4 regions of the Rossellomorea vietnamensis genome follow, and region 2 is predicted to be linked to each of the others. Evidence: riboswitches for the same ligand, from Rfam matches in the RefSeq annotation. Region 2 holds a riboswitch; each other region holds the start of a gene.

Region 1 (7,498 bases), 1.7 Mb from region 2:
TTCATGTATACATAGACAAACCGATCTCCCTCAACTTCAGGGAAACCGAACGAATCGTTCAACTTACAAAAGAGAACGGGAAGATTGCCATGGTTGGATTGAACCGACGCTTCATTCCAAAGGTAAAGGAACTGAAAGAGCACGGAAAACCGAGCTTCTTGTTGATGCAGAAAAATAGGTTTGCTGCACCGGACAAGGCAAGAAGATTTGTTGTCGAAGATTTCATTCATGTAGTAGACACTCTCCGCTTCCTGATGGATTCAACTGTAAAAGATGTAAAGGTCCAATCCTTTAAAAAAGGAGATCTCCTTCACCACCTCGTCATACAGCTCATCGGTGAGGACTGTACGGCAGTCGGCATCATGAATCGTGACGGAGGCGTGACGGAAGAAATCATTGAATACTCTGCCGGACATCATAAGTACGTCGTCGACAGTCTTGTAGAAACGACTCACTACCATAACAAAGAAAAGAGTGTTTCCTCCTTTGGTGACTGGGAGCCGACACTGTATAAACGGGGATTCTACGATCTGGTCGATCACTTCCTCGCCTGTGTGGAAAAAGGGCAGGAACCGGACCCTTCCATCGAGGATTCTTTGATCACCCATGAGATTTGTGAAAGAATTGTGGGAATGATCGACTAATTGAACGAAGGGGAGCCTTGCCATAGTGGGAGGGGCACGTAACCCACCCCTATATCTCGCCAAAGAGAGGTTTTCTATTCAATAATAGTAGCCATAATCATGCAAAGGCCCAAGTGGTTCACCACTTGGGCCTTTGCATGTAAGCATATGGATTACCTCCACCTCTTCGCCAACGCCTCAATATCCCCCGGATGTGTACGGCAGCAACCACCAATGATACGGGCTCCTGCTTCATACAAAACTACTGAATCTTCATCAAACTCACAACATGCTTCCTCCCCATTCCACGTTTTAGTCTCAGCATCGTACGTTTCACCTGAGTTCGGGTACACAATGATTGGCTTATCAGTATGCTTGTTTAGTACGTTCATCGCAAACTTAGCCGCAGGAATCGGTGTACAATTCACACCAATCGCAGCGATTTGTTCATGATCATTGAACACCCGCGCGCACTCTTCAATCCCCGTTCCATCACTTATCGTCTCTCCATCCTTTAATGAAAAAGACAGCCATGCCCAAGTTTCCGGAAATTCTTTTAAAAGCGAAGCGAGTACTTTTGCTTCCTGCAAAGATGGGATGGTTTCGAATGCCAGCACATCAGCACCCGCCTCCACTAATGCCTTGATTCTCGGATAATGGAAATCTGCTAAAAGTTGATCACTTACACCATAGTCCCCTACATATTCAGAGCCGTCAGCAAGGTATGCCCCGTAAGGTCCTACAGAACCGGCGACGATTGGTTTCGGACGATCCCAATTCACCTTCTTTTCCTTCCAAAAGTCATCCCGAGCCTGTCTGGCAAGAGTAACTGTTTTCTTGATTAATTCCAGCGCTTCCGTTTTCTCTATTCCACGCTTCAGAAAACCATCCACCGATGCCTGGTAGCTGGCTGTAATCGCACAATCGGCTCCCACACGGAAATAATCAGCATGAACCTTCTCAATCGCTTCCGGTTCTTCAAGGAGTACACGGGCTGACCAAAGGGGATCATTTAAATCACAGCCATGGGATTCCAGCTCTGTGGCTAATGCTCCATCCAAAATCATCAGGGAATGTGTTTGTAAAATCTCCTCAATGGGATTCAGCTTCAGTTGCTTCGACATGATCTGTACCTCTTTTCTTCACGGATTGTGTCAGATAATAGCTTCCATAACAAACGGCGATGAACGGGATCCCGCAATAAAGGGCGATCCTCTGAGTGGGATCAAAGGCAATGCCGATACAGGAAGCGAGACAAAGCAGAAATGATGCAACGGGAACCAGTGGATAGAGCGGCGTCCGATAGGCCAGGTCTTTCACATCGTTTCCTTCCCTTATGTATTGTCTTCGAAATAGAAATTGAGCAGCACTGATGCTCATCCACACGATCACGACGGCAAGACCTGAGACCGAAACCAATACGATGTAGACCGTCCCCGGTGCAATGATGCTTGAAAGCAAGGACAGTCCCCCTCCAAGCATGCTACACACAATCGCATTAAGAGGGATCCCCCTATCAGTCAATTTAGCGAAAATCGGGGAGATCGTTTGCTTATCAGCCAGAGACCATAGCATTCGGGAAGAAGCATACAGACCTGAGTTTGCCGCTGATAAGATAGCCGTGATAATGACAAAATTCATGATATCTGCGGCAAAAGGAATTCCAATCCGTCCAAGCACTGCGACAAAAGGGCTTTCCAATACACCGGCTGACTGGCTCGGTAATAATGCAGATAACACGACAATCGTCCCTACATAAAAGAGAATCAATCTCACAAGCGTAGTGCGGATGGCTTTAGGAATCGATCTGGATGGATTCTCTGTTTCTCCCGCCGCTACTCCGATCAGTTCTGTTCCTGAAAAAGCAAAATTCACGGCAAGCATGGTCATCAAGATGGCAAATGCCCCGTTCGGAAATAACCCTGAATCGGTGATATTCGAGAAAAATGGAACGGGCTCTGAATGACCAAGGGGGATGAACCCGAATATCGCCCCTGCCCCAATCACAATAAACCCCACAATCGCAATCACTTTCACTAAAGAAAACCAAAATTCAGATTCAGCAAAAAAACGCACCGACAATGCATTAAGGAAAAAAATCAACGCAGCGAAGACCGCGCTCCAAATCCATACACTAATCGAAGGGAACCAGCGCTGCATCATCAAGCCGGCCGCCGTGAACTCCGACCCCAATGCCACCGTCCATGTCAGCCAATATAACCAGCCCACTGTATAACCGGTCCCCGGACCAATGAATTTTGCAGCATAACTATGAAAGGATCCGGTCTCCGGCATATGGACAGATAGCTCGCCTAAACACAGCATCACTAGATACACCACCAGCGCACCGATTAAATATGCAAGGATCGTCCCAAATGGACCAGCCTGATGAATGGTATAACCCGAACTCAAGAAAAGCCCGGTTCCGATCACCCCTCCAAGACTCAGCATCACTAAATGCCGTGTCTTCATCTTTCTTTTGAAACTCTGTCCTGCGTTTTCCATACAAACACCCTTCCTTCTAAGTTAATTGAGGAATGAGTGAACAAACAAAAAACGCACCCTGAACGAGTGCGTCACCGACAAATAAAAGATTGCTCCTATCTATCAGGGTTTGAATCACCCGCTGGAATTAGCACAGTATCTTCGCAGACCTGTTGCTGAGGCTTCAAAGGGCCAGTCCCTCCACCTCTCTGGATAAGAAAATATTTTGATTTTTTAAAACTCTATCAATATATCGGAATAATGTCAAGACCCTGAAACCGATAATGTAGCCCAACCCATCCAATGGTTACATGAAGGTATAATTAGGGAACAACTATTGTAAAAAAGGAGAAACCGCCATGCCAGAAGGTCCAGAAATCAGAAGAGCAGCCGATAACGTTGAGCGTGCTCTTATAAATAAAACAGTGGAAGATGTTTATTTTGCCTTCCCTCATTTAAAGGACTATGGAGAACTGCTGAAGGGGTCTAACGTGACAAGAGTCGATACGAAAGGAAAAGCCATGCTCATCCGCTTTGACAATGGATACACCATCTACTCCCACAATCAACTTTACGGAAAATGGTATATCAGAAACACCTACAATTACCCGAAAACAAATCGCCAGCTTCGATTAGCCCTTCATAACGAGAAAAAATCCGCCCTTCTCTATAGCGCGTCGGATATCGAGGTTCTCAGAGATGAAGAGGTGCCATCTCACCCATTCATCTCAAAAGTCGGGCCAGACCTTTTAAGCGAAGAGGTATCCATAGATGAGCTGGTTGGACGGATGAAGGACAAAAGATTCCGAAACCGGAAATGGTCGATTTTATTGCTTGATCAAGGTTTTGTCGCCGGAATCGGGAATTATTTGCGATCAGAAATTATGTTTATTGCCGGCATACATCCTTCCTTCAGGCCTGTCGACTGTACTGAAGATCAATTAAACAAAGCTGCCCATGCGATGATGGATTTAGTAAAGCAATCGTATGAAACTGGAGGTATCACCAATGATCCCGTCCTTGCTCAGAAACTGAAAGACAAAGGTGTGAAGCGATCCCGCTATCGTCACTGGGTCTTTAACCGTGAAGGGGAATCTTGCTTCATCTGTGGAAGCGAAATCGAGAAGACGGTAGCCGGAGCCGCTTCAAGAAGACTTTACCATTGTCCGGTTTGTCAAGGATCGAACGATAAATAAAAGGGAACGTGGCAATCTTAATGCCACGTTCCCTTTTAACTTTTTAACGTCAAACCACAGATTCTATTCCGTACTCCGGTTAATCGCTTCTTTCATCGATATCCCTTTTACTTTCCGGCGATTCAGCCACAGGGAAACATAATACGATAGGATCATGATGATGAAACTGATAATGACACTCATCCAATCCAGCCTGACAGGAATCGTCACATTCATTTCTGAAGTGATGGAATTCATAAAGGCTGAAATCGAGAATATCGTCACGGGAATGCCTATCGCATACCCAAGGATGATAAACCAAATGTTATAGCCGATCATCATGTTCATGATCGACTTCTCCCGGTAGCCGATGACTTTCATGAGTGAAATTTTGAATGAATTTTCCTCGATTAATAATGAAATCAATATATAGATGATGATTACCGCAATGATCGCCGCAACAAAGGCAATCGCTGCCACACCATAGTTCAACGGCTTGATCATTTCCTTGAAACCGTCAATCGTATCGGATGACTTTGTCATCGAGACAATCTGATCTTCCGACAAGTGGAGTTCTTTGTTTGAATAAATTTCCGTATAACTTCCCGACGGATAATCATTTAATCGGTTGAATTCATCGAGGGGCATATAGATCATATTTCCAAGATAGGATTCAGCGATGTGATCAATGGTGAGAGTAAAGGATTTGTCCGTCAATTCATTTGTTACATGAATCGAATCCCCCTCTTGAACCCCTAATTTATCTGAGAGTGATTTATTCATGACCACCGAATCGAATGTAAGCCTTTCCCCGCTTGCATCCTGCAATCGAATGGCTGTATTATCCGGCTTTAGGCCAGTGATCATCACGCTCTCCTCATCTGTGGTAAATGGTGCCACGGATCCCACCTGTCCAGAGTCAGGCTCTTTGGTCTTGGGAGCATTGAATAGATAGCTATACTCATAGTCGTATACTTGTTGAAAATTATCGGTCACGAGAAACTCCATCGAATTCTTGGTGACGAATCCGAACAACAATAATAATGTCGCAAACATCACACCTATGATCAAAAACAGTGCCCTGGGAAGGTTTCTCATGATTTCCCTAATCACGAATTTCCGGTGGAACGGCAGCTTCTTCATTTTAAACAACCGCTCCATCCTGCTCACTTTGACCTTTCGTTCTCCACCTTTTATCAAACTCACCGGCGGGATCTTCAAGACACGGTGAACCAAGTAATAGGTGAACGGGAGGAACAGCACAAGTGGCAGGAAGATACTCACAAGTAAATAACCCACATGCAGTTTCACATCCAGTACGGGCAGATTATAATAAGCCGCGAAAGTGGATAGCAATGGATGCAGGAATATCCAGCCAAGGATCGTACCGACCACGCTTCCTGTGGTAGCAAGAATTCCGGCGTAAGAAAGATAATGACGGATAATTTCCTTTTTCCTGTAGCCGAGGGCATACAATGTACCGATCTGTACATATTCCTTCTTCATTAAGCGCCACAATAATATAAGAATGATCACCATACTAATGAATAAAATACCGATCGGAAGAAATTGCCCCATCTTTTTGACACCGGCAATATCCCCTTTGATGAAGGAAATGCGATTATTATCTTTTTTATCCGTCCATTTAATGATCTGATTCGTTTGATTGATTTGCTTTTTCAGTTCTTCCGGGGAAACATCCGATAGACGGACACTATAGTAAATCCGGTGATTTTCCCACTGTGATAAAACAGATGGTTTCACGACGGCGACACCGAATGCATCAGGGTTTTTCAGGAAGCCTGCTTCATCCTTTAATGGATAGATGTAATCCGGAATAGCCATATAGCCTGTAACATGGAACGTTTCCCCTCCCAGTTCAACCATGTTTCCAATCGCCACATCATGAGCTTTGGCGAAACCTTTATCCACTAATATATCACGGTCCGACGATAGCTTTTCCCCTTCCACTACAGTGGGGAGATTGAGATCATCCGTCTCACCCAACAACCTGAGAGTCGAATCTTTACTATATGGAAGATCAATTGCCATCCTTTGCTCGATTACCGCGCCACTCTGATTTTCAATTTCTTCGATTTCATTCAAAGGCTGCTGGGTCATGAACTGAGCATCTTCTACTTTATTCTCGGTAAAAAATATTTGGAGATTATCAATGAGATTCGCTCCGGCTACTGTGAATGCGTAAAACACGATGGAGCTGATGACAATCAGACACCACGCTGAAAAGAACTGCGCCTTTTTTTCTATTATGGTCCGAAACAGCTTTTTCCGAAGAGGCATCACCACTCAACCCCTTCAGCGGAGGTTTGATGTTCATTGACAAAGTCGGATTCTACCTTTCCATCTTTCAATGTGATGACCCGGTTCGCCATGCTTTTGATTGCCTGGTTGTGGGTGATGATCAGGACTGTCGTGTTAAATTCTTTATTCACTTTCTCGATCAACTGCAGAATTTCTTTCGATGTGACCGAATCCAATGCTCCAGTCGGTTCATCACATAATAATAGTTTCGGAGCTTTCACGACGGCACGGGCGATCGAGACTCTTTGCTGCTGCCCTCCGCTTAATTCCCGGGGAAAGCGTTCCTCCATCCCCGACAATCCAACAGCATGAATCACCTCCGGAATAGACATTGACTCCCGGCTGATATTCGCCGTCAATTCGATATTTTCATAGACCGTTAAATTCGGGATCAGATTATACATTTGAAAGACAAAGCCAACGTCTTCCCTTCTATAATCCACAAGCTCTCGGTCACTCAATCGGCCGATGTTTTTCTTATTGACCACAATGCTCCCTGAATCAATTGCATCAATGCCTCCAATGGCATTCAACAATGTGGACTTCCCTGAACCCGAGGGACCGAGGATGACGACAATCTCCCCCTCCTCCACCTCTACATGAATATCCGTCAGTGCCTGAAAGGTCGTTTGGCCGCTTTGATAGGTTTTATGAACTCCATTGATGCTCAAGATGCTCATGTTCATTCCTTCTTTCCCGGTTTCATTTTTCCTTCAAATAAAAATCGGATGTGCCTCGCCAATTGCTCCTTGTACGCTTGATGATCCATTTCTTCGTTATACATATAGAACATCGTATCGGACATGGCGGCACTATAGATGGCATAAGCCGCTTCTTCCGGATCGACCTTTACGGCAAAGCAATCCGAATGCCTTTCGATTAAATACATGACCC
Region 2 (7,498 bases):
ACCACTTACATGATCGATACAAACGGCCTCATCCAGCACAAAATCGTCGGCCCCATGAACGAAGAAATGATGGGTAAAATGGTCGGAGGGATGGAATAATGGGAGGGACGGACCTCTGACAGGACGTTTCGTTTTATACGCTATGAGGTATAAGTAACCATAACCCAAAAGGAGGATCAAAATGTTCCACTACACAAAAGACGTTTCAATGAATGTGAAGGATGCCGTATCAGCAGTAGAGGCATCCTTGAAAGAAGAAAGCTTCGGGGTTCTGTGGAATCTTGACCTGGCCGCCAAGCTTCAGGATAAAGGGCTGGATTTTAACGAAGAAGTAGTTGTCCTGGAAGTATGTAATCCCCACGAAGCGAAAAAGGTGCTGGAAGAAAGCATGCTCGTCAGCTATTTCCTGCCTTGTAAAGTGACGGTATACACAGAAAAGGGAACGACGAAGATCGGGATGGCAAAGCCCAGCAAGCTGATTGAAATGGTAGATAACGATGAATTAAAACGATTGGCGTTGGAAATCGAAAATCGCCTGATCGGGTGTTTAGAAAACGTCTGACGATTTGAACCTGTTGCAAAAAGCGGCGGGTTCTTTTTTTGCCTCCCATTAACTCATACTCCTCACAATCTTCTGAATATGATACACTTTTAAAAATACATAGATTCAGGAAGGATGAAAGTGAAATGAAATTCACCACCAAGGTCGTACATAGTCAGCTGAAAGGAACAGAGGAAATCCGTAGTAAGACAACACCGATCTACCAGACGTCTGCTTTTTCTTTTACGTCTCTGGAGGAACTTGAGGGTTTCTATGAAGGGAAGTCTCCTTATCTTTATTCAAGGACGGGTAATCCGAACACGGATGAACTTGGGAAGATGGTGGCAGAACTTGAAGGAGCTCCTGCGGGTGTCGCCACGTCTTCCGGATTGTCGGCAATCCTGGTTGGTATCCTTGCCGTTGTTCAGGCAGGGGACCATATTGTTGCGGCGGAGGATTTATACGGAGGCACTTTCCATATGCTGAAAGAAGAGCTGAAATCATTCGGTATTTCGACCTCCTTTGTCGATTTCACGAGTGAGGAGGAAATCGAGGCAGCACTTACTCCCGACACCAAACTTCTCTACAGTGAGACGGTAACCAATCCATTTATGCGGGTAGAGGATATTTCAAGAATGGTAGCTCTTGCCGAAAAGCATAACCTGAAATCGATGATCGACAATACATTCGCCACACCATTTCTGCGTCAGCCCTACCTTGAAGGAGTCGATCTGGTCGCTCACAGCGCTACGAAGTATATCGGCGGGCATAGCGATATCACAGCGGGGGTCGTAGTCGGAAAAGAAGAGCTTGTGCAAAAGGCAAGAGAGAAGGTCGTCAACATCGGTTCGAACCTAAGTCCATTTGAAGCATGGCTCACATGCCGGGGGGCGAAAACATTGGCACTTCGGGTGGGGACCCAGGCTCAGAACGCGGGAACACTTGCAGATGAACTGCGCAGCAATGAGCAGGTGAAGAGGGTCTATTATCCAACTGATCTATCCGATAAAGGGAATGGGGCGATCGTCACCATCGAACTCGATGCCAGCTGCGATATCAGCACATTCTTCAAGTCCCTTGGATGGATCAAAATCATCCCGTCCCTGGCCGGCGTGGAAACAACGGTTTCCTATCCGCTTGGAACCTCTCATCGTGCCCTTCCGAAAGAAGCGCAGGAAAAACTAGGCATCAACACCCATGTGGTGCGCATATCGTTAGGTATCGAGGATGGGGGAGATATCGTTTCTCAATTCAACGAGGCAATAGCAGCTTCTGTTAAAAAATAAAAAATTCTGAAAATGGTCTTGACGTTGAGGCTGGTTACCCTTTATAATTCATCTCAACGCATGAATTTTTCACATTGACAATTAAATGCTCTTATCCAGAGAGGTGGAGGGACTAGGCCCGATGAAACCCGGCAACCTTCATGTACGCACTGTGCGTCACATGAAAAGGTGCTAATTCCTGCAGGCGATCTGCCTGAAAGATAAGAGGAGGACCCTATTCAATTAGACCCTCTTCTTAGGAAGAGGGTTTTTTATTTTATCCTCTTCTCGCTTCCTAGGTACCTATTCTTCTTCGGTTTTTCAGTATCTTAGTTCAACAGAATCCCAAAACCAAAACAATTAGGAGGAATTCCAAATGACAAAATCATTCGATTTCGACACACTTCTTCTTCACGGCGGCCAGGAGCCGGACCCAACTACAGGCTCAAGGGCGGTACCCATCTATCAAACGACATCCTACGTGTTCGACAACAGCGATCACGCCGCAAAGCTATTCGCCCTTGAAGAACCGGGAAACATCTATACCCGTATCATGAACCCGACAGTCGACGTCCTCGAGAAGCGCCTCGCCCTTTTAGAAGGGGGAATCGGAGCCTTGGGTGTATCATCCGGGATGGCCGCCATTTCTCTTTCCATCCTGAATATAGCCGGTGCAGGGGATGAAATCGTGGCAGCCACCAATCTGTACGGCGGAACGTACAATTTATTCTCTACGACCCTTCCGAAATACGGAATCAAGGTTCATTTCGTCGATCCGACTGATCCAGAGAATTTCCGAAAAGCGATCACGCCGAAAACGAAAGCGGTATTCGCCGAGACGATCGGAAATCCGAGCCTGCACGTCCTGGACATCGAGTCGGTGGCGAAAGTGGCCCATGACCATCATATCCCGCTCATCATCGATAACACATTTGCCACGCCATATGTGTGCAAGCCGATTGAGTGGGGAGCTGACATCGTCATACACTCCGCGACGAAGTGGATCGGCGGCCATGGTACGGCCATTGGTGGAGTCGTCATCGACGGTGGGAAGTTTGATTGGAATCATGAGAAGTTCCCTGGATTTACAGAAGAAGATAGAAGTTATAACGGACTTCGCTACGCACAAGATGTGGGAGCGGCCGCTTTCATCACAAAATTAAGGGTGCAGCTGCTTCGGGATCTCGGGGCGTGCTTAAGTCCACAAAACGCATTTCTGCTGTTGCAGGGACTGGAAACCCTGCATCTCCGCATCGAACGTCACACGGAGAATGCCTTTAAGATTGCGGAACACTTAAATCAGCACAGCGGAGTTGCCTGGGTTTCTTATCCAGGTCTCCCACAGCATCCATCCCACGCTCTTGCTCAAAAATATTTGAAAAATGGAGCGGGATCCATCGTCGTCTTTGGAATCAAAGGGGGCAGGGATTCAGGACGTAAAGTCGTCGACAATATTTCCCTCTGGTCCCATGTTGCCAATGTGGGGGATGCGAAGTCACTGATCATCCATCCAGCCTCCACGACTCATCAGCAATTGAACGATGAGGAAATCCGGGCCACAGGTGTCACCGAGGACCTTGTAAGACTTTCCGTCGGTTTGGAATCTGCGAAGGATTTGATCGAGGATCTGGATCATGCGATTGAAGTGGCTTTAGAAACGTCGAGGGTATAAAAAATAACTGTTTTCACCGGGGGGGCCCATGACCCCAAACAACACCAAAAAAGGAGGTGGAGGAATGGAGAACTCATACTCTTATGAAGTAAGCTCCATTACCGTCCCATCCCTCACCTTAGAGTCAGGCACCACGTTATACAATATAAATCTGGCCTATGAACGGACCGGGAATAAGGACGGTCCCGTCATCCTCGTATGCCATGCCCTCACCGGCACCCATATTGTGAAGGGAACGAGTGAGGATCAGGGCTGGTGGGATGGACTGGTCGGACCAGGATCCTACATTGATACCGATCTATACAATGTGATTGCTTTCAATGTGTTAGGGGGATGTGAAGGAAGTACTGGACCGACGTCCACGGATCTGGAAACCGGAGGACGATACGGCCCGGACTTCCCCCACATTACCATACGGGACATGGTCCACTCCCAATATGAAGCACTCCAACAACTCTCCGTCGAAAGGATTGAAGCGGTGATCGGCGGCTCGCTGGGTGGAATGCAGGCATTGGAGTGGGGGGCCCTGTATCCGACATATATCAATAAGGTATTCGCCCTCGCCGTCTCACCGGCATTGAATGATTACGGTCTCGCCTTCAATCATATCGGGATCACAGCAATTGAAGGGGATCCCGAATTTCAAAATGGCCACTATCCTCACGGTTCCATATTAAAAGGGCTTGAGATTGCCAGGATGGTCGGGATGGTGACCTATCGTACACAGGAGTTGTTTGACAGGCGCTTCCAGCGGGTGAGGACCAATGAGCAGTACAATGTGGAAAGCTATCTTGATTATCAAGGAAAGAAACTGGGAAAGCGATTTGATCCGAACAGCTATCTTACCCTCCTGAAAGCGATGAATACCCATGACATCGGGAGGGGAAGGGGAGGATCGGAAATGGTCGCCGATTCCTATCCGTGCGAGCTGGTCTCGATCAGCTATGAGGGTGATTTGATCTATTCTCCACAGTATTTAAAGGAATTCACACTACAAGTGCCTAAGGGTGAACATTACTTTATCCCGACAGCATTCGGTCATGACGGGTTCCTTGTGGAATTCGAGAAATGGGGAGGGATCATCTCTTCTCATCTGAAAAATCACCAAGATCAAAAAATCGTGACGGGTATGAAATAATCCGCTGCCAATCATAACTCGTCCCCCTCCGGCATATAGTTAGATAAGCAAAGACATCGCACCGCCTAAGCGCGTTTTTGTGTGGTGTCTTTTTTCGTTGGATGGGAAAGTGGACGCTGCTCTCATCCATACCATAAACAAACGACAAGCTGGAGGGGAATATATGGAGTGGACGGGCAGAAAGCTCATCATCACCATCATCATTAGCATGTTGATCGGTGCAGGAGGAATGTATGGCGGCTTGGAGTGGACGGGCAGTTCCGGGTCCGGGGACGAGCTTGCCCAGTTTAACGGCAAAGGGGAGCTGAATGATAAGCTTCACAAGGTGGAAGTCGCGTATGATTTGATCAGTGACAAGTTCTTTCAGGATGTGGACAAGGGACAGCTCGTGGAAGGGGCGATTCAGGGGATGCTGAAGACCCTGGATGATCCGTATTCGGTTTACATGAATGCGGAGACCGCTTCTCAATTCAATGACGCGTTGGATTCCTCTTTTGAAGGGATCGGGGCAGAGGTCACGATCATGGACGGGAAACTGGTCATCGTGGCTCCTTTTAAAAATTCACCTGCAGAAAAAGCCGGTCTGAAACCGAATGACCGCATCATCAAGGTGGATGGAAACAGTATCGACGGGCTGGACCTGTATGAAGCCACGTTGAAGATCAGAGGGAAGAAGGGTACGGAGGTGAAATTGGAGATTACGAGAGAGGGTCTTTCAGATCCGATCGAGGTGTCCGTGAAGCGGGACGATATCCCTGTTGAAACGGTGATTTCCGATGTGAAGGAAGTCGATGGGAAGAAGACGGGCTATATCCAAATTACAACCTTCTCGGAAAATACCGCCGTCGATTTTAAAAAGCAGCTGACAGAACTCGAGAAGAAAAAGGTAGAAGGACTGGTTCTTGACGTAAGGGGTAATCCCGGTGGTCTCCTTTCCAGTGTGGAAGACATCCTCAAACAGTTCGTCACCGAGAAAAAGCCGTATGTGCAAATCCAGGAAAGAAGCGGAGAGGTGCTGAAATCCTTCTCCAACAGTAAGGAAAGAAAAGCGTACCCGGTGGTGGTCCTCATCGATGAGGGCAGTGCGTCGGCATCTGAAATCCTTGCTGGGGCCCTCAGTGAGGCGGAAGGATATCCACTGATCGGGACGAAGAGCTTCGGAAAAGGAACCGTTCAGCAGGCAGTGCCGATGGGAGACGGAAGCAATATCAAGCTCACCATGTTCAAATGGCTGACGCCGAACGGGAATTGGATCCATAAGAAGGGAATCAAACCGGATATCCCGGTCAGACAGCCATCCTACTTCTATGCCCATCCTCTTCAAGTGGAAAAACCAATGGAAGAAGGCACGAACAATGAGCAGGTGAAAAACGCCCAGGAAATGCTTCAAGGATTAGGTTTCACCCTTGATCGGGTCGACGGTTATTTCAGTAAGAAAACGGCTAAAGCCGTCAAGGATTTTCAGATCCAGGAAAGCCTCGACGTCACGGGAGTCATTGATGCGAAAACCGGCGAAAGGCTGCAGGAGGAAATATTTGAAGCGGTGCAGAATGAAAAGAACGATTTGCAGCTGCAGGCAGCCTTGGAGTATATAAACCGTACAGCCAATAAGGATCAGTAAAAAAAAGAGATCTCTCTTCGTGAGAGGTCTCTTTTTTTGTGAGGGCATTTGATTCAATTTCGACTGGATGGAGCGGAGAATCCGCACTTATTCTCTCAATCTATCTATTATAATAATGACCTTCCATTTACTAGAAAGGAGATTGATAGAATGTTTTCAGTTAAAGACAAAGTCGCCATCGTCACAGGCGGTGGACGGGGCCTCGGGAAAGAGATGGCCCTGGCATTGGGAAGGGCTGGTGCGCATGTCGTGATTTGTTCGAGAAACCAGTCGGCGTGTGAAGAAGTGAAGGAAACGTTGATTGGTTCAGGTGTACGGTCACTCGCCATTCCTTGCGATGTGACGCGGAAAGCGGATGTTATACATGTAGTGGAAACGGTGATGAAAGAGTTTGGAAGAATCGATATATTGATCAATAACAGCGGGACGTCCTGGGCCGGTCCATTTGCTGACATCCCTGAAGATAAGTGGGACAAGGTGATGGATGTCAATGTAAAGGGGGCTTTTTTATTTTCCCAGGAAGTGTCCCGGATCATGGTCAGGCAAAAAGCAGGGAAGATCATTAACATCGCTTCCGTTACGGGGTTTGGCGGGACGAACCCCATGCTCATGGATACGGTACCCTATAATACGAGCAAGGGTGCGGTCATGACGTTGACGAAGGACCTTGCCGTGAAACTTGCACCGCATAATATCCAGGTGAATGCCATCGCTCCGGGTTTCTTTCCAACCAAGATTACGAAGGAACTTTTTGCTAGTCAGGGAAATATGATCAAGCAGCATATACCAGCAAGGCGATTTGGACAGGGAGAGGATCTGAATGGAGTCGCCATCTTCCTTTCCTCTGCTGCTTCTGACTATATAAACGGTCACATCTTAGTTGTGGATGGCGGCATCCGGGCGCAGGTATAAGGAGGGGAAACATGGATCTATTTTATGAGGAATTGAAAAAAATCGGAATGAGTGTGGAGTATGAGTTGAATCAGTGGATTGTAGGGAAGCTGGATGATCCGGAACTGGTTGCGGTCGTCAAACAATGGCTTGAATTATTCCAAACAGTACTGGCATTCATTCAACTTCTTTCACTCTTACAGACGCTGAATGAATAAAGAATGGAAGTGAATACATGAAAAAAGAGCATGAACAAAAAGAACGAGCCCGTTGGAAGGGATTCATCGAGACTTTGCAAAATGATAGTGAGTGGCAGCCGAATTTTCCAAGAGAAGAAATTTGGACAAACCATAATAGTAGATTGTGGTAC
Region 3 (7,498 bases), 1.7 Mb from region 2:
AGATAAATCGAGATCAAGGAAGAGTTCCTTAGAGTATTAAAATCATTGTCTAAATAATTGTGATTTAGGATCTGTTGAGTCACATCATGTGGTGTTGCAAATATGACCGCATCTGCTTGGATGCTTTCATGACCTTTTAACGTGAGCTCATATTTGTCAGCACTCATATGGAGATTTTTTGTCTCAGTTCCTTTTAGGATCGTGGCATCAGCGCACTTTTCTTCCAGACGGTCGATAATGGTGGATAGTCCATGTCTAAAGGAAATAAACTTTTTATTGGAAGACCCTTTGAATCTCTGCTTGTTCGCAGATAATCCTTTGATAATGCTTCCATATTCATTTTTATAATCAAGAAGATATGGAAGAGTCGAAGCCATGGTCAGTTTATACAAGTTACCCGAATAAACTCCTGATAATACAGGTGCAATTTGATTTTCCACAAGTTCCTTTCCGAGAAATGCTTCCAGAAATTCTCCGATGGAACTTTCCTTCGTGAATACAGTATTTTCCGTCTCCAGGTCAGAAAGAGCCGCTTTCTTTCCGGCTTCAGAAATCAGTGTGCTTTCATTAAGTGCTTCTACGCTCATGGGAATACCGAAGATCGTGTCAGGAGGTATTCTATGCAGTTCGCCATTTGTGTATATGTAAGATGTTCCTGTTTCGTTATAGACGAGTTCGTTTTGAAGTTGAAGTTCATCAACCAATGGAAGTACTCCCTCATTACGGGCTACAATGGAATCTGCGCCAGCTTCCATAATAAAGTCACCTTCCGTTACCGTCCTGATCTTACCACCGAGCTGTTGATCCCGTTCAATTAACACGGACTCAATATCCAGGTTTTGTTCCCTGGACATTTTTTGCAGGTAATAGAGAGCTGTTAAGCCTGTAATGCCCCCACCTACGATAACCACTTTCTTCATACCATCCACTCCATTAATTACGTGTATGTATACAGATTATCATGTTTTAAACGGATTAGAAAAAGAAACTGTGTCGGAAAAAGGAATATGGCATGTAATTAGGATATGGCATCATTCATTGACCCTAGCTTCATGTCTAATTCAAAGTTGACAACTAGGAATAGTTTGATATAACATATAATAGAATTCTGATAACCACATAGCCACTTATCCAGAGAGGTAGAGGGACTGGCCCGATGATACCTCAGCAACAGATTCTATTTTCTAGAAAACTGTGCTAATTCCACAAGCGTTAAGCTTGAAAGATAAGTTGAAGTTTTCCATTCAAGCCTTCTTCTTATCTTACTAGGAAGTAGGCTTAATTACATTAAAAAGTCTCTTCCTCTGTTTATTTACATTATAAGAGGAGTGATCATAATGGGAGAAAATCTCCAAGAAGCAATCAATAAAAAAAGAAATGAGTTAATTAACAAATTGATTGTCCATAACATTTTCAAAAAAGGTAATAAACAATTATTTGAGCTGACACTTAGAGAACTTGAGGATGAATATCACTTTATTCAGAAGGATTGCCATCCTCATAGTGATGTCGGCTCTATTCACTGGAAGAATTGCACGAATCTAACCAGTTAGAAGCCTGGTTTATCTTCTCGGAAATCGCCAAACAAAAAAATGACGCGGGCCTATGGCTCACGTCATTTCTATAGTTATTGAGCATTTACCTCAACAGCATCCTTCTTATAATAAGCTGCAAAGATTTCCGCAAATGCTTCGGTGGAATTATATAATTCCACTAAGTTATTTTCGACCCCACCAAACTCAAGGAGCATAGCCCGTTCTGTTAAATCCTGATTATAAACCCCGTTTCCTTCTGCTTTTGTTTTAACGAAAACCCCCCTGCTGATACCAGGGTACTTCTCCTCTAATTTAGCATTCAATTCTTTCGCGATTTTCAGGTTCTTTTCAAAGTTCTTATTTTCTTTTCCTACAATGAAGAATAGTCGGGCGTAGTTCTTACCATTGATCGTTTTGGTCGTAATGTTTCGAGGCTGGGAATCCCGGTGAATATCTATTAAATAGGTTAGATTGTCATCTTGCGCGAGGGCTTCCTGAACCAGTCCCCTGGTTAACTTGTAGGATTCAAAATATGTCCATGATTTATTTTTTAACGCTTGGTTTACATCTGTCTTATCCTGGACCGCCCCGATTCCTCTTGATTCGAGTTCCTGTTTCAATTTGGAACCAACCGCAATGACATTGACTTTTTCATTGGTACTGGCCGGATCTTTTGAATCATTGTTTTTGATCAGTGGGCTAAAGGCTTCCCAGCTGTGGGAGTGATAAATGAACACGGACTTTTCTTCGATTTCCTGCACACCGTCACCTGAATTGTGATTGGCTTGATCGACTTGGTTCTGATCGATTTCCTGATCCTTCAGCTGGTCCTCCGTTGGCGCTGGCGACTCATTAGGTAAATTGGTAATGTCCGTCCCTTTTCCGGCAACGGCTATATGCGTATGATAATTTTCGATTCCAGGGATTTCCCTTCCAAATAGACTCCTGGGGTCAAGCAGAGATACATTCGTCACGCTTTCCAACCAATCAAAGTCGGTATTCATGGCCTCTTTATTCTCGATGCGCAAACCCGTCATTTCCTGTGACAGAAGCATAAGGAATGTCTCTTTCGGAACAAGCTCTGATACCGAAGTATAGAAAAGGCTGTCCACCCTCAATTTAATGGCCGTCGATGAAATCAGCCACACCATTACATACATCATGATGATCCCTATCAACACTACCCGGATTACGGCTTTCATAGATACGAATACTAGTGGGACTAAGCTATTATTATTTCGAGACTTATACGACATCATCAGTACCCCTATATAAAGTATTTAATAGTTAACTTTATGCAGAGTGTCGATAGAGTAGAAGGTTTTTTCAGGATTCGGTCTGATTTCCTATAGGACAGGACATAAATGGAAAATCACTTTTCTAAAACGACCTGAACGAAAAAAAACGCATGATGAGATGCGTTTTTGGTTTATCGCCCATTCACTTCATGTGCAGCCCTTATACCGGACTCCACCGCACCTTCTATCCAACCATGAAAAGAAGAGGTGTGTTCCCCTGCAAAATGGATCCTTCCTTCGGGTGTCCGGACATAATCGCCGATGTCAGCTGCCTGACCCGGTGTATATAGAGTGAAACATCCTGCCGAGAAAGGATTTCTGCTCCAATTATAAACAAAATAATTCAGTAGTTCTGTATAAACCCGATTTCCATAAACCCTGGATAGATCCTTCAACACTTCTGAAATGATTGCTTCCTTCGATTTACTATTCCATAAGAGAGCGTTTTGACCCCAACTGTAGCTTGCCAGCATCACACCAGGTTTGCTGCTCCCTATGTCATGACTGGGCATATAAGTAAATCGGGTGGGAAGATCGGATACAATGTTTCCGTAATTCATTTCCTCCCAGAAGCGACTTCTGAACTCGATACCGATTTTTACAGAAGGAATATTGGTCACTTCACGGATCGCCTGCCATTTTTTGAAAGAAATCGAGTTATAGGGGACGACATCAATAAATTGAAATACGGTAAAAGGAACAGTGACAATCACATAGTCAGCTTGATACTCCCTCCCCGTTCCGTCCAAGGGGTTAACCGTTTGAACGACGACACCTGATTCAGACTGAATAATACGGGTCACTTTTTGATTCATGAAAATATTGGACTGTAGCTCATCCATTAATGAATACGGCAATCGGTCATTCCCACCTCTTATTTCATAAAACTTCGTCTCTTTTCTAAAGATAGGAAATATAATATCTTTTAATATATCAACAAATGAAAACTCCGGAAATCCTTCGATCCCGAGGATGACATTTATTTTCCGGATGGCATTCAACGATAAGGATTTTCCGAACGGGTTGTTGGACAGGAATTGCCCTACTGAATAATTCGAGTATTGCTTAATTAATTTCAACTGTTCACTGTGTTCACTGTTATTATATAAATCTATAAAAGGCTTGGTAGCTTTAAGAAAGAGCTCAGAAGCGGTTTTCCCCCTTTCACTTTCGGGGAGAGGATATTGCAGAATATCCGGATCAGCTTCGTACTGTTTTCTCGTCACTAAAATGTTATTTACTAAAAACAGGTCTTTTGAAGAGGAATTTTGAAATGGTTGAAATGCCAATTTGAATTTACGTATATACTCAAATACCAATCGATGGTTATCAGGGATCCTCATGGCACCGACATCCATATAATTCCCGGAGGTAAATGGCTTCCGAACGGTATAAACCCTTCCCCCGATCCTTTTGTTTCCTTCAAGAATCACGATATCATGCCCTGCCTCTTTTAATGTCGAGGCTGCAACCAGTCCACTCATCCCGGCACCTATGATGATGATCCGTTTGGATGTAAAGGGCTTTAATCCCTCTCGAATGATGGAAAGCATATCATCCGGATACTTCAATTCAGAAGGGGAATCCCTCATTAATCGATCGTCCATTCTACACCTACCTCCCTTGCTATTTCATCATATGAATTCAATTATGGGGGTATACATTTGTTTCCTGTGACATAATGATCATTTCCAGTTGTTTTCAGAACGCATGTTTCTATTTTCCCTGTTTTATGTTATACTTAAGGTTCATTGGGTCTACGAGACTGTATTTAGTCAATCCCTCTAGCAGTAGAAGGGAGACATGTTATATGTCACTAGAAAATATCGTAACCATGCTCAAGACTCTTAAGGAATTCAAGGAAAGTGAGATTGTTCATACGATTTCTGACCATGAGCACTCACCTGTTATGACTGTTACTTACCATCTGGACACGGAATGTTTTCGCATTACTTATGTGGATACAATGAAAGTGGAAGAATTTACTGATATCAGCCTATTGGCGTCGACTATAGAAAGTGTAGTACTGCTTGAACCTTCAAGATAACGTGAAACGAACTGCCTTTACTCCGGTAATGGCAGTTTTTTGTATATGTATCATGATCCTTTATGGTACTCTAAAGATAAAAAGGAGCTAGACCATGTCGTTTTATCACCAACCTTACATACGGTCAGTGTCGCTCAAGAGAGAAGACCTCCCCTCATTACACTCTTATCCTTTTAATATTCCAAGTATACGTTACTTAAAGGATCTTTCCCTTCATCCAAATGTCACGTTCATCGTCGGAGAAAATGGAATGGGTAAATCCACGTTATTAGAAGCCATTGCCATGGCCATTGGATTTAACCCTGAGGGAGGGTCGCTTAATTTTACTTTTTCTACGTATGATTCCTACTCAAACCTGGATCAATACATGAAGGTGGTAAGGGGGATCGATCGTCCTCAAGACGGTTTTTTCCTAAGGGCGGAAAGCTTTTATAATGTAGCGACGAATATTGAAGAAATGGACCGGGACCCTTTAACAGCTCCAAAGGTAATCGACTCGTTTGGAGGGAAATCCCTGCATGAGCAATCTCACGGGGAAGCATTCTTTTCGACCTTCATGAACAGATTTCGAGGAAAAGGTCTTTATATTCTGGATGAGCCGGAAGCTGCACTTTCTCCTTTGAGGCAACTATCCATGCTTTCCCGCATACATGAACTGGTCAATGATCATTCTCAATTTATTATCGCTACTCATTCTCCCATCTTAATGGCCTATCCTTCATCTAACCTCATTCAGCTAACAGATAATGGGTTAAGTGAAGCAAATCTTGAGGACACAAGTCACTATCAGATCATGAAGCAATTTTTTGAAGATCGGGAACGAATGCTGTTCCATTTATTAAAGGTGGAAGAATGAGAGGTCCGTCCCTCACAAACAAGCATACCCTATTATTGGGTATGCTTGTTTTTCGCCTTAAAATGAAGGAAGTTCACTGAGATTATTTTCTTTCAGTCCGTCCGGCTCACTCCGTAAGACATCCCTGCCATAGCGATGAATCACATCGACATGGGCGATCTTTCCGGCTTTTGCCTCTTCTAAAGCGGTTATATAATCCAGTTCCCTACCACTCTCAGTCTTGAAGGCGATAAGGTCATCGTCACTATTTCTTCTAACAGCAATAATTTGTTCTGCTCCTGTAGAAAGTTCATCAGCCATCTCAATTTTAGCCTGGACCTTCCCTTGTTGCTTGTATTCTTCAAAAATTTGTTCAAAATTCTTTTTTTCCATTGTACTCACCTCCCGAACATACGTTTAGTATTTGCGACTCGTTCCATACATATTTACGGACTGAATAATGCGTTTATTTATTGTAAAAAAATGAAGAGTGCCGACCATTCAGCACTCTCTTTCAGCCTAATTCAATTTATCCAGCGCATTAATCAGCAATACTTTCTGACTTTCAATAGATTTTATGGCATCTTCAATATTTCTTTTATAAATAGAAAGAATGCTTTGACCATAGGTAGTTCCTGGAACAGCCCACTTCCCATTCAGGTCCGTCCAGTTCTTTGCAGAACCTCTGGTGACCAGTGAAAATCGCGGGTCGACAAGTGGTGCACCATCAGGGAGTGGTTCAGTTGAGGCATATGCGTAAAGGTGTTGAATATGAGCAAGTACCCCTTGTTCAGGCGTGGCGAATGAAGCCCCATCATTTCCGGGTCCGGTTGTACCGATCCCTGCATAGTTATTTTGAGAAGGTTTCACTTGTCCTGTGAATCTGAAATAATTGGTTTCATGAATGGCTTGTGCATATGCGATATCTCCCCGGATGCCGTAAAGGTTTCCATAGAAAGTGTAAAATTTCCCCACTTTGGGTGCGGAAGGATTCACGTTTTTCACAAATTCATCTAATTGCTGGGCTTGGATAATAGATGTTCCCATAATGGAATAATCAATACCAGGCGGCTGTGGGGGCTTGGTAGGTTCTGGTGGATCGGTTGGTGGAGGATCCGTCGGCACAGGAGCTGGCGCAGCCTCTTCTCTTAGAAGGAAGGCATCGATCCCGAGCCTGCTTAATGCTATTATTTGATCTTCCGCATTTTCCCTCACAGAAAAAGCCCCTGTTTGAACCCTGTAATACGTTTTCCCTGAAACGACTACCGCATCTATAAACGATTCAAATGAAACAGCTTTCAACTCTTTCACCCGGTCTTCTGCATTCTTCCGTTCTGTAAATGACCCGGCAATCACTCTGAAAAGTGGCTTATTTCCCGACTCTTTTGCCGGAAGTGCAAGTGCTTTGGCAACTCCTTTTGCAAGCGAAATTCCTACTGCCTTTCTGAACTTTGTATCATTCAAGAGTGCAACGTCCTTTGGAGTATCAATAAACAACACTTCCACCAACACCGATGGCATTTTTGTTTCACGGAGCACATGAAAATTTGCTCTCTTTTTCCCTCTGTCTGTTACATTGAATGGCTGAAGTGCTTCTATAACTTCTTCGTGGATCATTTTTTGATATGATAAAGTCTGTGTCGGAACATTTCCATTGTATACATAGCTTTCAAACCCTGTCCCTCCACCTGCATTATGGTGGATGGATAAAAACAAATCCAGATTCGAGCGATTGGCAAGGTTGGATCGATCCGTAAGAGATAAGGTTTGATCCCCGGTCCTC
Region 4 (7,498 bases), 180 kb from region 2:
CCGTGACTTTATAATGAATTTAAGAATATAATTCTTTAATCATTCTCAATTTATTCTCATTACAATCTTATAACAAATAAAAGCTATTATCAACTTTTTCAAGTTGTCAGTTCATGTTAACCGAACGATAGAATCCCTTTCTATTGTTGGCCAAAACGGGTGGGAAAATGTAGGCGGTCTAAGAGGTGTTTTCTTAGGCGGACTATGTGAGAACTTTTGCTTTTCTTATAGCGAGTGGTTTGATTTCCGCTGCAGGTGCTCGCTTTCCGCGGGGCGTGAGTTGAGCCTCCTCGGGCTTTGCCCTGTGGGGTCTCAACTTTCCCGCTATTCCCGTCGGAGTCGAGCACCTTCCGCTCCAATCAATTTTCAAAGCTTGAGCTTCCTATAATGACCACAAATTTTATTTTTAAAAACAAAAAACCAGTGCATCGTCTACACTGGTTTGCTTTTTTCTTCCTTATTATATATTAGCGTGCACCCTGCGATCAAGTGCAGCAATCATTCGGCGGCTTTCTTTGTAATCCTGCTCTCTTTTCTTCTCTACTTGCATTCTGACTTCATGCTTTCGTTTGTACACCTCATAACCTATTCCATGGGCTCCATGCATTGCCTTCTCCATTTCACTTGTGTACGAGATACTCTCAAGAGAGTCGATAATGAATCATTCCTTTCGGGTTTTTAATTACTTTACAACTATACTACCCCCTCGTTCACAAGACAAAACCGGTATTTCATCATTTTTTCTAAAATTTATCCGTCAGCCTGATTCCCGGGGGCTACCCTTAAGTTTTCACAAAATTCCGCCACTATACTGCCAAATAATACTGTCCCGGTGGAAATTTATTAACTCGCATGTATATTTATTACCGTTAGAGGTATGCATTTTAATGGTATTTGTAAAAGTACCCATAAAAAAAGAGAAGGATCTCTCCCTCTCTTAGCACTCATTGCTTTAGTTGATTCAAATCCTGAATCGACTGCTGTACTAATGTCACAGCCTGACTCATGACCGCTCCTCCGCCGAATGCCGCTGTCACCCCGATGGCTTCGAGGATCTCTTCTTCAGAACATCCTTGATCCAGACATCCTTTTGTATGGTAGATGATACAATATTCATCCTGGGAATAAAGGCTGATCCCAAGTGCAATCAACTGTTTTTCCTTTTTGGAAAGGACTCCCTCTCTGAAGCAGTGCTCTGTAAACGTATTATATTGCTCGGCAAGCTCAGGCATTTTCTCAGTGAAGATTCCAAGTCCCATTTTATAATCATGAAGGGCTGCTTCGGTTGTGTTTCTAGGTTCCATCTGCATTTCATCCAACTCCATTTCGAAAATAGATTCATCGAAAATAGTATGAGCCAATTTGGAATTGAATATGTTAAAAAGTTACCGAATACCACTTGATGAAAGTAAGCCGGTACAAAGGCACCGGCTTTCCTATTGTTATTCCGTTACGGGTACAACGGCTCCATCCCATTCTTCATTGATGAAGTCCTGGATTTCTTTTGAGCGCAGGGCTTTCACCAGTTCTTTTACTTCTTCTTTGTTTTCGTCACCTTTATTTACAGCAATTACGTTCACATATGGGGAGTTGCTGTCTTCGATGGCGATGGAGTCCTCCAGGGGTTTCAAGCCTGCATCTATGGCATAGTTGGAGTTGATCACCACTGCGTCCCCTTCTTCATTTTCATACATTTGCGGAAGGAGAGCTGCTTCGTACTCATAATCGAATTTCAGTTTTTTTGGATTTTCTTTGATGTCCTCAAGCTGTGCCTGTGTATTTTCCACGCCGTCCTTTAACGTGATCAGACCTTTTTTCTCTAATAATGTAAGGATGCGGCCATGATCGGATACGGAATTACTCATCAAGATCGTGGCACCTTCAGGAAGGTCCTCAAGAGATTTATACTTTTTGGAATACACACCGATTGGCTCGATATGAATTCCGCCTGCATTGACGAAATCATATTCGTTCTCTTTCATCTGCAAGTCCATGTAAGGTACGGTTTGGAAATAGTTCGCATCCAGATCACCATTATCCAGGTCTTTATTCGGAAGGATATAGTCTTGATATGTTTCAATTTGCAGGTCGATCCCCTTATCTTCCAAAATCGGTTTCACTTTTTCAAGGATTTCCGCATGGGGAACGTTTGACGCTCCTACCACTAATTCCTTCCCGTCACTGCTTCCGGAGCCGGAATCACTCCCGCATGCTGCCAATCCAAAGATACTTGTTGCTACTACTATTCCTGCTAACCATTTTTTCATCTGTTTTCTCTCCTCTTATCGTTTGTCTAATTTATTTGTGAAGTAGTCACCAATGATTTGAATGGCAAATACAACGAGTAAAATCATGATGGTCGCAGCAAGGGTTACATCCTCCCTGCTCCGTTGAAAACCATCCAGGTAAGCGAGGTTTCCTAATCCCCCGGCACCGATGACACCAGCCATTGCCGTATACCCCATCAGGGCGATGGCTGTTACCGTGATACCTGAAACCAAAGCCGGAAGAGATTCGGGAATAAGCACTTTCCATATGATCGTGCTAGTCTTCGCCCCCATCGCTTTCGCTGCTTCAATGACGCCTTTGTTCACTTCTCTTAATGCAATTTCCACCATGCGTGCGTAAAACGGTGCTGCTCCGATAATCAGGGCCGGAAGAGCCGCGTTCGCCCCGCGGATGGTATCCAATAAAAATTTTGTAAATGGAATCAGTAATACAATCAGGATAATGAACGGAATCGAGCGGAATACATTGACCACTGCACTGGTCACCGTATATGTAAGCTTGTTTTCCCATAAATTTTCCTTGGATGTAAGAAATAAAAGGATCCCAAGAATCAGTCCTACCACGAAGGTAATCAGGACTGACATCCCCGTCATATAAAGGGTTTCAACAGTCGCTTCCCACATCTTCTCCCAGTCCACATTCGGAAATATATTTTCTATCATCCTCCGATCACCTCCACTTTGACCATCTGTTCCTCAGCGAAGGAAACGGCTGCCTGAACCGTCTCTTCGTTTCCATCAAGATGGACGAACAGCGTACCATAAGCCCCTTTTTGCGTTTGGGAAATCTGTCCTTGAAGGATATTGACATCCAGGTCGAATCGTCGGATCAAGCTGGTAATGAGCGGTTGCTCAGTCGATTCACCAACGAAGGTGAATTTCAGTACTTTTCCTTTCGGATACTGAGCCAATAGGTGATCGATCGTTTCCCCTGTTTCTTCCACTTGAGATACTTCTCTCACAAATCGTTTCGTCACCTGCTCTTTAGGATTTCTGAACACCTCAAGAACATCCCCAAGTTCTACCACCTTCCCTTGTTCCATGACCGCCACACGATGGCAGATCTTTTTGATCACATGCATTTCATGGGTGATCAGGACGATGGTCAGACCTAAACGTTTATTAATATCCACCAATAAATCAAGGATGGAATCGGTTGTTTGCGGATCTAAAGCAGAGGTGGCTTCGTCACAGAGAAGGACGTCGGGATTATTTGCAAGGGATCTTGCAATCCCGACCCTCTGTTTCTGTCCACCGCTCAACTGGGATGGATAGGCGTCTCCTCTTCCATCCAATCCCACCAGCTCCAATAATTCATTGGCCCTTCGCAGTCTCTCCTTCTTAGAAACTCCGGCTATTTCTAATGGAAACTGGATATTTTCAAGTACCGTACGCGACCAAAGGAGATTGAAATGCTGAAAGATCATCCCTATCGATTGCCTCGCCTGCCGAAGATCTTTCCCTTTCACTTTGGAAACAATCTGTCCATTTACGTTCACGGTTCCATTTGTGGGAACTTCAAGTCCATTGAGCATTCGGATCAACGTACTTTTCCCTGCCCCACTATAGCCAATTACTCCAAAAATTTCCCCTTGGCCAATGTCGATGTTGACGCCATCAACGGCTGAAATCGGGCCAGATTTTGATTGATAGATTTTTTTTACATCTGAAATGCTAATCATGCTGTCTCCACCTTCTTTCTGAGTAAAACGACCTTTTTAATAAGAATTACAGTTGCACATACCGGGCAATCCCCACAGCCTTTTCGTATACAATAAAAAATGCCTTCCTGCGATAAGCAGAAAGGCATAATCATATATAGGACTATCCTTTCTCTCATCTTTCAAAGCAAATGCTTTGAGTGAATTGGCACCATTTCAATTTTCATTGACGGTTGCCGGGCTTCATAGGGCACGTCCCTCCACCTCTCTAAATAAGAGTAAAGTATCGATTTATTTAATTTTTTGAATTGTTAAAGACTCTGAAAATTTGCTACAAGAGAGATTCTATCATCGAAAATAGAAATGTGTCAATTCTTTTTTCTCACGTTTTTCATACTTGGACGGGTTCCTTGACCCTGGACCTTGTCAGCCAGAGGATAGATTCTACAAATAACAGCTGGCGGTATCCCCCCTTGACTTCCAGGATGCCGTTTTCAATCAGTTGAGACAATCGCTCTTCTCCTGTTAGTAGGGATAGCATGTCCTTCTCTTTTCCCTTAATATCAAAATGCGATTGCCTGCTACCATCACGCAATACAGCACAACCTCTGTTTGAAACGGAGATCGCATAACGCTCCTTTTCACATTGAAATTGAAGAACAAATGGGCTGTCCGGAAACAAGAGTCGTAAGTGATACCTTGAATGACACTGATCTACTAATTCCTCTAAATATATTCGCATGAATACCCTCCCAGTGAAACTTCTATATAGTATCAATTCCACTTTTAGGTATTTTTCCCTTTTAGACATTCTCGACATGTTTTGAATGAGTTTATCTTATTTGTCGAACAGTAAGAAATTGGGTGATGACCAGTCAAAAAATGATGGGATTCGAAACATTTCCCAAGAAATATGTCCTCGTTTGTAGAAAGAAAATCCACAAAATAAAAAGACCTTTCATAAAGGTCTCTTATCCCCACTGGTTGTTTTGGATTTTGTTGATGGTTTCGTATAGGAATGGGACGGATTGAAAGGCATAGATTCTTTCCATTTCCTGTCCATCTTTAAATAAAAGAAGGCAGGGGACGCTTTCAATGGATTGTTCTTCGGCGAATTGGGGCAGATAGTTCAGATTCGCCTTCACAAAATGAAATGACTGGGGGAGTTTCTCGACCACTTCCAACATTTTACCCGCGACCTGACATGTACCACACATCGGTGTATATAGATAAACGGCTTCCAACGCATGGGATTTGATCGATTCGTTTAATTCTTCTGTCTGGCTTACCTCCAACAAAACTAAATCATCCTTTTTCCAAGATATTCTTTATGCACATCGATATTTGCACCTATGAGAACGGAGGCAAGATGATATTCCGGGGCTGCGGCCACTTCCTTATACATCCGGTCGATATAAAGGTGTTCCGCCTCGGGGAATTCACGCTTGAATTGTTTACGTAACTTCTCCCCTGCATCATCCGCATCGACGAGGATGTATACATCCCTTTCAAAGAGCTCATCGATGAGTTCGTCCATTTTTGTGATGCTGATCGTTCCATTTGTGCAAATAATTTCAATCGGTTCTTTGATTATGTCTCTTACTTTCCGCTTGTCTGTTGTACCTTCGACAATGATTACCTTTTCGTCAAGTTCCATCATGATCATCACCTTATCTTTCAGAAATAAGATTAGGATAGTATATTCAGATAACAAGAGATGATGTCCACTTTCTACTCATATTTTCTCACGTTTACAAAAAATAGTGCAAGTGGTTTGTTTCACTGCTTATAGAAATGGTGCCAGATCCATACACGAATCTGGCACCGCTAGTTACCTTTAACACCATCCACCTTCGTCGCAATCCGTGTACCTTGCATCATGACCTTCGGTGGAAGTATAGTTCTGATAAATCTTATTTTCTTTTGCTTCGAAGTTCGGTTCCATTGTCAGTCCATCAAGGGGCAGGGACGTTTTGCCGATTGGCTGACCGTCGAGGAATAATTCGACTTCACCATTTTTAAGCCTGCCTGTCACCCTGCTTGTGACATCTAATTTTTTTGGTTCAAGTACCATGCGTATTCATCCTTTCTTTTTGCGAATACCCATATGATGCCCAAAAAGAAAAACAAAACACCTTGAGAAATCCTCAAGGTGTCCGGGTGGAAATTATCCTTCATTGATCATTTTATCATACTCTTCAGCTGTCATCAGCTTGTCTACTTCTCCAGTGTCTGTTGGTTCCACAACGACCATCCATGCTTTTTCATAAGGTGATTCGTTCACGAACTCAGGGCTGTCTGACAGCTCTTCATTCACTTCTACAACCTTACCGGAAACAGGTGCGTAAAGCTCAGAAACGGTCTTTACCGATTCAACACTTCCGAAAGGCTCGTCCGCTTTGATTTCATCTCCAACTTCAGGTAACTCGACGAATACGATATCGCCCAGCTCAGATTGTGCAAATGATGTGATTCCTACGCGTACATTTTCCCCTTCAACTTTGACCCACTCGTGTTCTTCTGAATAACGAAGTTCTTTCGGTGTACTCATTCTCTATCCCTCCAAATGCTAGTTATACAACCTAATATTGACACACTTTTCATCGAAAAAGCAAGAAAACTAAGTGTGAATAATGAAACTTTTTCATCGTCCACAATCATTAAATCCCTTACCCTTTTTTACTTCCAGGTTTCCTCGAACGTTTCTTCTTTAAAACCTACGGTCACCTTGCTTCCATCCGTTGTGACCGGACGTTTGATCAGCATCCCGTCAGAGGAAAGGATTTCTAATAATTCATCGTCAGAAGCTGAATTCACTTTCTCTTTCAAGCCAAGTTCGCGATACTTTTTTCCGCTTGTATTGAAAAACTTCTTCAGAGGAAGTCCACTCTTTTCGTACAGGCTTTTAAGCTCCATTTTTGACGGGGGGTTTTCTACAATATGTATTTCATCTATGGAGAGACCCTGGTCCTCCAGCCACTTTTTGGCTTTCTTGCATGTACCGCATTTTGGGTAAGAATAAAAAGTCAATGACATCATTGCACCACCTTTCCTGGTAGGTACCGAATGGGGTGTATTGCCCATCCGGTCACCGTGAATCTATTTCTTACATTCGACAATATTCGTTAGTATCCTTTTTTTCCGGAACATTACTCACATTGATTTTCAACGGTTTGTACCAATTCTTTAAGGAGGACGGTTGCGTTGTCCAGCTCAAGAGAATAGAAACGCTGTGTTCCTTTTTGCTCCAGTGACACCAGATGCTGATCTCTGAGGATCTTCAGGTGATGGGACACAGCAGGTCGGGACAATGTCAGATTTTCAGTGATCTGATTGACCGTAAGAGGTTCTTGTTCGGCAAGAAGTAAAATTATGTCCTGACGATAAGGATCACTCAGCGCTTGAAATAATGGAATACAAGCACGGAATGTATCGATTGCTTTTTGACCCATAGCCTTCTCCCTTCCACTCATTCACATTCAATTATACCCGTTCCTGTACCTTCCGAACAATATTCGTGACCATTTTACGCGGCATGAATCGAATTGC

What was found. Region 2 has a riboswitch for S-adenosylmethionine ahead of N5C46_RS17600 (O-acetylhomoserine aminocarboxypropyltransferase/cysteine synthase family protein). Riboswitches for the same ligand answer to the same signal wherever they lie in the genome.
Region 1: another riboswitch for S-adenosylmethionine. It lies ahead of mmuP (S-methylmethionine permease); the one in region 2 lies ahead of N5C46_RS17600 (O-acetylhomoserine aminocarboxypropyltransferase/cysteine synthase family protein).
Region 3: another riboswitch for S-adenosylmethionine. It lies ahead of N5C46_RS03460 (Fur-regulated basic protein FbpA); the one in region 2 lies ahead of N5C46_RS17600 (O-acetylhomoserine aminocarboxypropyltransferase/cysteine synthase family protein).
Region 4: another riboswitch for S-adenosylmethionine. It lies ahead of N5C46_RS18510 (methionine ABC transporter ATP-binding protein); the one in region 2 lies ahead of N5C46_RS17600 (O-acetylhomoserine aminocarboxypropyltransferase/cysteine synthase family protein).

The regions. Positions count from the first base shown of each region.
Region 1 is NZ_CP104558.1:1,737,221-1,744,718, forward strand. It holds gene N5C46_RS08925 (Gfo/Idh/MocA family protein) at 1-644, shown strand, start outside; gene mmuM (homocysteine S-methyltransferase) at 797-1,747, opposite strand; gene mmuP (S-methylmethionine permease) at 1,716-3,128, opposite strand; SAM riboswitch class I at 3,221-3,327, opposite strand; gene nei (endonuclease VIII) at 3,467-4,303, shown strand; gene N5C46_RS08945 (ABC transporter permease) at 4,367-6,583, opposite strand; gene N5C46_RS08950 (ABC transporter ATP-binding protein) at 6,583-7,284, opposite strand; gene N5C46_RS08955 (TetR/AcrR family transcriptional regulator) at 7,287-7,498, opposite strand, start outside.
Region 2 is NZ_CP104558.1:3,448,820-3,456,317, forward strand. It holds gene N5C46_RS17585 (peroxiredoxin family protein) at 1-99, shown strand, start outside; gene N5C46_RS17590 (DUF302 domain-containing protein) at 182-562, shown strand; gene N5C46_RS17595 (trans-sulfuration enzyme family protein) at 688-1,827, shown strand; SAM riboswitch class I at 1,916-2,034, shown strand; gene N5C46_RS17600 (O-acetylhomoserine aminocarboxypropyltransferase/cysteine synthase family protein) at 2,183-3,478, shown strand; gene metX (homoserine O-acetyltransferase MetX) at 3,543-4,616, shown strand; gene N5C46_RS17610 (S41 family peptidase) at 4,780-6,237, shown strand; gene N5C46_RS17615 (glucose 1-dehydrogenase) at 6,388-7,149, shown strand; gene N5C46_RS17620 (hypothetical protein) at 7,161-7,346, shown strand; gene N5C46_RS17625 (alpha/beta fold hydrolase) at 7,364-7,498, shown strand, end outside.
Region 3 is NZ_CP104558.1:637,855-645,352, forward strand. It holds gene N5C46_RS03455 (protoporphyrinogen oxidase) at 1-920, opposite strand, end outside; SAM riboswitch class I at 1,125-1,232, shown strand; gene N5C46_RS03460 (Fur-regulated basic protein FbpA) at 1,338-1,553, shown strand; gene spoIIP (stage II sporulation protein P) at 1,628-2,791, opposite strand; gene N5C46_RS03470 (flavin monoamine oxidase family protein) at 2,965-4,440, opposite strand; gene N5C46_RS03475 (hypothetical protein) at 4,644-4,880, shown strand; gene N5C46_RS03480 (AAA family ATPase) at 4,975-5,736, shown strand; gene N5C46_RS03485 (DUF3892 domain-containing protein) at 5,794-6,108, opposite strand; gene N5C46_RS03490 (N-acetylmuramoyl-L-alanine amidase) at 6,235-7,498, opposite strand, start outside.
Region 4 is NZ_CP104558.1:3,626,394-3,633,891, reverse strand. It holds gene N5C46_RS18530 (YuzK family famiily protein) at 461-607, opposite strand; gene N5C46_RS18525 (carboxymuconolactone decarboxylase family protein) at 945-1,310, opposite strand; gene N5C46_RS18520 (MetQ/NlpA family ABC transporter substrate-binding protein) at 1,443-2,267, opposite strand; gene N5C46_RS18515 (methionine ABC transporter permease) at 2,283-2,951, opposite strand; gene N5C46_RS18510 (methionine ABC transporter ATP-binding protein) at 2,948-3,970, opposite strand; SAM riboswitch class I at 4,122-4,228, opposite strand; gene N5C46_RS18505 (SCP2 sterol-binding domain-containing protein) at 4,341-4,691, opposite strand; gene N5C46_RS18500 (thioredoxin family protein) at 4,921-5,247, opposite strand; gene N5C46_RS18495 (toprim domain-containing protein) at 5,250-5,609, opposite strand; gene N5C46_RS18490 (YusG family protein) at 5,787-6,023, opposite strand; gene gcvH (glycine cleavage system protein GcvH) at 6,117-6,500, opposite strand; gene N5C46_RS18480 (arsenate reductase family protein) at 6,629-6,985, opposite strand; gene N5C46_RS18475 (ArsR/SmtB family transcription factor) at 7,099-7,401, opposite strand; gene N5C46_RS18470 (SDR family NAD(P)-dependent oxidoreductase) at 7,433-7,498, opposite strand, start outside.